2 regions of the Fervidobacterium islandicum genome follow, and region 1 is predicted to be linked to the other one. Evidence: riboswitches for the same ligand, from Rfam matches in the RefSeq annotation. Region 1 holds a riboswitch; the other holds the start of a gene.
The links. A riboswitch is a leader RNA that binds a small molecule or an ion and turns the genes downstream of it on or off. The one in region 1 is predicted to bind thiamine pyrophosphate.
Positions count from the first base shown of each region.

Region 2: linked by a shared signal. The riboswitch ahead of NA23_RS01245 (thiamine ABC transporter substrate-binding protein) and the one ahead of NA23_RS03540 (sulfide-dependent adenosine diphosphate thiazole synthase) in region 1 are both predicted to bind thiamine pyrophosphate.

Region 1 is NZ_CP014334.2:752,151-755,962, forward strand. It holds gene NA23_RS03530 (DUF4438 domain-containing protein) at 1-563, opposite strand, end outside; gene NA23_RS03535 (nitroreductase family protein) at 618-1,136, opposite strand; TPP riboswitch at 1,387-1,499, shown strand; gene NA23_RS03540 (sulfide-dependent adenosine diphosphate thiazole synthase) at 1,603-2,421, shown strand; gene thiC (phosphomethylpyrimidine synthase ThiC) at 2,426-3,724, shown strand; gene NA23_RS03550 (TIM barrel protein) at 3,746-3,812, shown strand, end outside.
Region 2 is NZ_CP014334.2:267,153-270,964, reverse strand. It holds gene NA23_RS01255 (MFS transporter) at 1-1,118, opposite strand, end outside; gene NA23_RS01250 (polysaccharide deacetylase family protein) at 1,143-2,156, opposite strand; TPP riboswitch at 2,288-2,399, shown strand; gene NA23_RS01245 (thiamine ABC transporter substrate-binding protein) at 2,490-3,473, shown strand; gene NA23_RS01240 (ABC transporter substrate-binding protein) at 3,627-3,812, shown strand, end outside.

The DNA.
Region 1 (3,812 bases):
GCAGGAACTACAGCGGTAACTGGCACGTGGAGTTTTCCTTTCTTGAGCTTTATTGGAATTTTTTCAAACAGGCATGGGTCTATGTTCATAACCTTCACTTCTGGATAATCAAGAAGTTCCAAACCCTGCCCCCACGCTTTTATCTGTATCTTATCACCAATTGCTAACTTTTCCTTTTCAGGGAACCAAATAAGAATGTGATCTATACCTCCATGTTTTCCAATCACGTAGCCTTTCATGCCTTTTGCATCTCCGGATACTACCGTTGCTTCATTTCCTATGCATGCAAGAGCCATGCATGTGGGATTCAAATCTTTGTCTTTGTTCTTTGTGCTAACATCAGGTTCGATGTGATCACCGTGCATTTTGAAAGCGTTATCACCAAGCCCGAAGTTGTAAGTAATGCCTCCAACTCCCGGAAAGTAGAACGAATTACCATCACCATCGACAACAGGCATGCGAACCACAGGATGCGCTACTTCAACCAATATCGAAAGCTGGACAACCTGGTCTTTGTTGGTTTTAAGTATATCCGTTGTTTTCTCTTTTTTTAGTTCACCCATGTCTTCATCTCCCTTCCATCTGTAAGGCTCTTCGAAAAACGATCTATGCAATTTTTACCACTTGCTAATGTGGATTTTCTTTTCATCAACTTCTTCCAAAACGTGTGTGTCTTTTTGCTCGTCAGGATAACCGATACCTATCACGCACAAGACCCTATAACCTTCCGGAATGTGAAGTATTTCTTTAATCTTGGCTTCAACGGAAATACCATCTTGGAAACGTTCGTGTGCGTGACCCCAGCAACTGCCAAGTCCGTTTTCAACGCACAGAAGCTGTATGTATGTGGCCACGATAGAAGCATCTGAAAGCCAGGTAGAACTAGCTTCGTTTGCAGCAACAACGATACATGCAGGTGCTGTTTCAAGAAATGAAAACGCACCCTGCCTTGCTTTTTTAATTTCTTGGATCTTATCTCTATCACTCACAATAACCAGATCAACAGGTCTTGAGTTTCGGCCACTTGGAGCTAACAGGGAGTATTTTGCAATCTCTTTTAATAAATCGAAAGGCACGCTTTCCTGTTTAAATTTCCTTATACTTCTTCTTTTCAAAATCACTTCCCGAAGTTCCATTCTGTTCCCTCCCCTCAAAAAACAAATTGAAAGATTAGTTCGCTATTCAAACTTTCCAATATTTATTATACTACTTGTCTTAAGTTTTTGAACGATAAAAAGAAAGCTGTACACTATGTTGAAATGAGAAACTTTTCGTCAAATATCAAAGGGAACCGCTAAGCCTCAAATTTAAACGTTTTTTGGGATATTTTCCTAAACTTGACAAAACCGATTTCAAATGGTAAGCTCAAGTTAGACAGTTGAATACTATTAGCCCGAGGGGAGCTCCTGAATGCGGGGCTGAGAGGAAGGAGTCAATCCTTCGACCCTTCGAACCTGATCCGGGTAATACCGGCGGAGGGATTGGGCAAAAATGTGAGACAACTTGTATTACAAGCAGAAAATCAAATGTAGAAAGGTCCCTCCGAAGATGAAATTCGGAGGGACTTTTTTTTACACACTAAAAAAGGAGGTTGAACAACTTATGGGGAAAGATCTTACGATTTCAAAGCTCATTGTTGAGAACTTCTTCGAAAAGCTTTCAAACGCCTTGGAAGTTGATGTGGCAATTGCCGGATGTGGTCCTAGTGCTCTCACGCTTTCACTGGAGCTATCTAAGAAGGGCTACAAAGTTGCTATTTTTGAAGCAAAAAACGAGCCTGGTGGAGGTATTTGGGGCGGTGGAATGATGTTCAACGAAGTCGTGCTGGAATCTGAACTGGAAGGTTATCTTAAAGAACTCGGTATAAGGTTCAAAAAATTCGACGAGTTCATCGTTACCGATTCTGTTCATCTTGCTTCAGCCCTGCTCTACCATACAACGCTTGCAGGGACGATGATTTTCAACAACGTGTTTGTCGAGGACTTGGTGATGTACGATAGGAGAGTTTCTGGAGTCGTAATCAACTGGACACCAACTTTAAGGGAAAAGCTACACGTTGATCCAATAAGCATTGTCTCAAAGTTCACGGTCGATGGAACAGGTCACCCAGCCAATCTCGTGAAATTGCTATCAAAACGTGGGATAATTTCATCCATTGGTGGTTCCACCGAAGCTTCCTACAACTTCGGAATAGTCGGATACGAGTTTCCGATGGATGCAGAAAACGGCGAAAGATTTGTTGTTGAAAATACAAGGGAAATCTACCCCGGATTGTACATTGTCGGAATGGCGGCCGTGAGCGTTGGAGCAGGGCCAAGGATGGGACCGATATTCGGAGGAATGATAATGTCCGGTCTAAGGGCTGCCGAACTCATATCCAACGAACTAAGAAAGATGGGAGGGAGCGACGATGAGCGATAGGTTCATGACACAAATGCAGATGGCTCGGAACAATATAGTTTCTGAAGAGATGAGAATCTGCGCGTTGGGTGAAGGAGTACCTGTCGAAGTGATTATGGAAAAGCTGGCAAACGGTCAGGCTGTCATTCCAAAGAACAGATTGCACAACATCAGTAAACCGAAGGTTATCGGTTCTAATTTCTCAGTAAAGGTGAACGCGAACATAGGAACGTCTTTTGGGTACTCGTCTCTCAAGGAAGAACTGGAAAAGTTGAACGTTGCCCTTAGTGCCGGTGCTGATTCAGTTATGGTGCTATCAACTTGGGGTAATCTATCGGAGATGAGGAGAATCATCGTTGAGAACTCACCGGTACCCGTTGGCTCGGTTCCCATTTACGATTCGGCGGTCAAAGCATATGAGGAAGGAAAGAACGTCATCGATTTTTCAGAGAAAGATTTTATAGACATGGTTTATGCTCATGCCAAAGATGGCATAGATTTCATGACCATCCATGTTGGAATCACTAAGGATGTGTTAAAAAAGCTCAAAGACAGTAAGCGGATTCTAAAGATCGTGAGTCGAGGTGGGGCTATTATCGCAGGATGGATGATAAAGAACAATAGGGAGAATCCGTTCTATGAGCATTTCGATGAGATACTTGATATAGCTGCGGAATTCGACATCACGCTGAGCTTAGGCGACGGGATGAGACCAGGCGCTGTGGTTGATGCAACCGACCCTCAGCAGTTGGAAGAGCTCTTTGTCATGAGTCAACTTGTGGATAGGGCAAGGGAAAAAGGTGTCCAAGTGATGTTAGAAGGTCCTGGACATGTACCACTGAACGAGATAGAAACCAACGTGAAGTTGATGAAAAAGATAGGTAAGGGAGCTCCCATATTCTTACTTGGCCCACTTCCGACAGACCGAGGAGTGGGGCATGATCACATAGTGAGCGCAGTTGGAGCCGCCTTCGCTGCTTATCACGGCTGCGATTTCATCTGTTACGTAACTCCTGCCGAACACGTGGCACTACCGGATGTAGAAGATGTTAAGTACGGCGTAATTGCTTCAAAGATAGCTGCGGTTATCGCTGATGTTGCAAGGGGCAATAAGAAAGCGCTGGAATTGGAACATCAAATGGCTTTGGCGCGAGCAAGATTCGATTGGAACAAAATGTTCGAACTCGCGATACATTCCGAGGATGCAAAAAAGAAACTGAAATCCAGACCATACGAGTCTGAAGGATGTTCCATGTGCGGTCCTTTTTGTGCTATTAAAGTCACTAAAGATTTTTCGGAAGGTAAGATAACAGTTATGATGTAACTGTTCAGGTGATGTGGCACTATGAGCTTGAAAAGAAAAAGAAAATGTGTTTCTACAAGTTTAATTCGAGCTAATGTCTCGCTTCTCA
Region 2 (3,812 bases), 480 kb from region 1:
AACAATCCCAAGTTTCCGCCCAGCTTGTCGAACAATAATCCTCCCACAAGCGGGCCAATGCCAAACAAAAGACCAATGACCATTTCGTGCAAAGCACCTTGCTTTCCGTGGTCTTCTTCTTCCGACAGCAGTCCGTAGAAAATTGCAAATGTGTACGGAACTGCATAGCTCAGCCCTGCAAAAAGTGCAGTAATAAAGAACATCACCGGTGTCTTTGCGAAAAACGCTATCAGCCCAGTAAGAGGAGCGACTGAAAGAAGTAACCCGCAGACAAGTTCGTTACCAACCCAACCTTTCCACGACTGGAGGACAACAAAAGTAAGCAACACCCCTATATTAGCTCCGACGGTCAAAAAGCCCGCATTTTCGAGCCTTAGCCTTTCAAGCATCATCAATTTAGGAAAGCTTGCCAGAACGGATGTGTAAATCAGACCACCAAGGAACAAAATGATCCTGTATTCCAGCCTTAGTCTTCTCATAGCCTGCTTGTTCATAACAACTGCGGCGTTTTGAGAATGCTCAAGAAGCTTTTTGGATGGAGGAAATATAATAATGTCTTTCTGCTTTTTGTAATCTATGTAAATCAACACACTTGTCAGACTAGAAACGATCAATCCCATAGTGAATATCACAAGCGGAGCCTTAACGGTAAGGAACGGACCAAACGCCACACCGATTATATTCCCCGTACTCCATGATAATGTGAATCTGCCAGTTATCGAAGGCGGGTCTATATTCAACAAACGCTCGGATTTTGCTATGAGCCCTTCCACTTGAGGAAAGAACGCTCCGAAAAATACCCCCTGGAGAATCGCAAATAAAACAAGCCTTCCCGGTGAATCTGCAGTAAATCCGATTATAGAGACAAAAAACAGGTAGGCCGATAGTATAGATATCATCTTCTTGTATCCGACCTTCGTACCAAGATGCCCCAGTGTGATGCTTGCAACAGCATATGCAATGGACAAAAAGAAGTTGATCAAACCAATTCCCGTAAAACTTAACCCCAATTTTGCCGCTGCAGAGTTTATGTACGTACTGTAAAGATAAGCCTGAATAGATATTACAAACGAAAGTAAATGCAGTTTATGGAATATCTGTTCTTTGTGTCTTATCATACCTAGTTAAACGCTCCCTTCGTACTAAAAGAATTCATTTGGATCAACAAACATATATCCCTTTGATAGCGCATATGGGACGAGTTCTTTGAGGATTTTCAGCGCTCTTTTACCTCTGTTTCGTCCATCGTGGAGCAGAATTATCGTCCCAGGTCTGATTTGCGATTTAAAGAACGCTATGACCTCTTCATCGGGTTTTTCAAGCCAATCACCAGCAGCTGACCAATTCAATGTAACATAACCGTATTTTTTCGCTATCTCACCAACCCAGTCCCTGTAATAACCTTCGGGCATTCTGAGGAACCTTATCTTTATCTCAGGCACTATATCTCTAACGTTATTTTCCGTGCGCTGGAGGTCTTGTTCAAGTGTTTCTTTCATCTCATCTATAGTTGCTGTCTTTTCTAACTTATAGTAACTTCTGTGACAATACGTATGAGTGCCGATTTCGTGCCCTTCCTCGTACTGCCTTTTCACGATGTTAGGATAGCTTTTGACCGTATCTCCCGAGACGAAAAATATCGCCTTTATGTTGTTCTCCTTTAAATAATCAAGGATCTCACCTGTGTAATTTCCAGGGCCATCGTCAATTGTCAACAGTAATTTAGGCTCTTCTGATGGTAGTTTCATGTACAGTTTACCAAGTTCCCATTTTGAACTTGAAGCAAACTTTGTGGTCTGAATTGCAGTGGTTGGTTTATCATTCAAATTGCACAACACACCAAAATCGTATGAATCATTCACAACATCAGAAGTAGCCATTTCGGTTGTCGTTTCATCATCGGAAGCGTACGCAGTCGTTATAGTCGTTGACGACTCAATTACGGGCTTAAACAACTTCGAATCGCTATGAGCAGAAGCAACTGACTTTTCCAACAATATTCCAGATTTCTCTTCTCTTGCATCATTTAACTGAAGCATCTCTTTTTCGTTTTGCACACTTTTTGGCTTACAAGAAGTGAAATTTGAAAAGACGATAAAAAGTATAACGACAGTTGATAGGATAGCAATGCAAATCCGAAAGCTTTTATTCTTCATACATTCTTTCTCCCTTATATATCAGACTTCTTTTTCTCATCTTCATTAATTATAGCAAGAAAATAATCACATCGGGAATTAAGTTTCATTGACAGCGGCTTAAGCTCGTGTTACAATAAACTTGAAAACCACATTTCCTGGAGGGGAGCTCCTGAATGCGGGGCTGAGAGGGGAACGTCAAGTTCCCGACCCTTCGAACCTGATCCGGGTAATACCGGCGGAGGGACCAGGGCAATGATAAAAGACACTCATTTAATCATCCCTCCGCTTAGCGTAAAGCAAATAAGCGGAGGGGTTTTTTATTTTCAAAGTCTTCGTGGAGGAGGGATTAGCATGGCAAGGTTTACAAAACTGATGGTAGCGCTTTTACTTCTGACGACGGTTTTCATATTCTCTGCTGAACTTGTTATTTACACATCGGACAGCTTTGCTGGAGGAATTGCAAAAGTGGTCGTTCCAAAATTTGAAAGGATGTACAAATGCAAAGTCAAAGTTGTAAGCTTCGGTTCGATGGGTGATGTGTTGGCAAGGATGATAGCTGAAAAAGGTTCGCCAAAAGCCGATGTAGTCATTGGATTGAACCCTCAACAGCTTCAAAAGGCAATAAAAGAAGGTTTACTCGAGAAATACCGTGCTAATAACTCAAAGAACCTTGTTTACAAGGGTTTTGTGAATGATTACGGAACGGTTTACGACTATGGTGCTTTAGCGATGATTTACAACGTTGAGAAGATAAAGAACCCTCCAAAATCGTTTAAAGACCTCCTGAAACCAGAGTATAAAGGTAAATTTGTGCTCATCGATCCAAGGACATCGAGCACAGGTTTAACCTTCTTGATGTGGACCATCGCTGCTCTCGGTGAAGACGGGGCAATGGACTTCTGGAAAGAGGTAAAAAGCAACGTGCTCACGTTCACAAGTGGCTGGAGCGCAGCATTTAAGATGCTTGAGACCGGCGAAGCGGATATGATAGTCAGCTACGCGACGGACGGTGCTTACAGCATGTACAAGTATGGTTCAATAAAGTACATGCCTGTCATTTTCGAAGAAGGAGCTTACGTACTTGAAGAATACGCAGCAATCGTCAAAGGAGCTAAAAACTTAGCTCTTGCCCGTGCGTTCATAGAATTCATGCTCACACCGGACTTCCAAAAAGAAGTCCCGCTGAACCAGTGGATGCTCCCTGTTATCAATATCGAACTGCCAGACGTATTCAAATACGTACCGACTATAAAGAAGATATTGAAACTCGATCCAAAAATCAACGACAGATTAGACGAGATACTTAAGAAGTGGGAAAAAACTGTTATCGGATAACAAGCGTACGAACGAACCACAAAAGCCTCTGGAGGTATCATCCTCCAGAGTTTTTTTCGTTCAATGGGCTTATGCGAAGTCGAACGAAAAGAACTTTTACGGAGTCTAAAATGTAGAGGGTGATTAAGAGACACCGTATATGGAGGCGAGTGTATGATGCTAACAAAATTCGCTTTCAAAGTGTTGGTTTTTCTGATAATTACACTTTTAACATCTCTTGCTTTTTGTCAGTTTCTTAAGGTGGGCTTGTTGCTTGGTGAACCTTACGCTTTTTGGGTTTCTAACAAACTTTCCGGAATCGAATTCGACCTTTGGCATGCCATTGGTGACGAGTTGGGA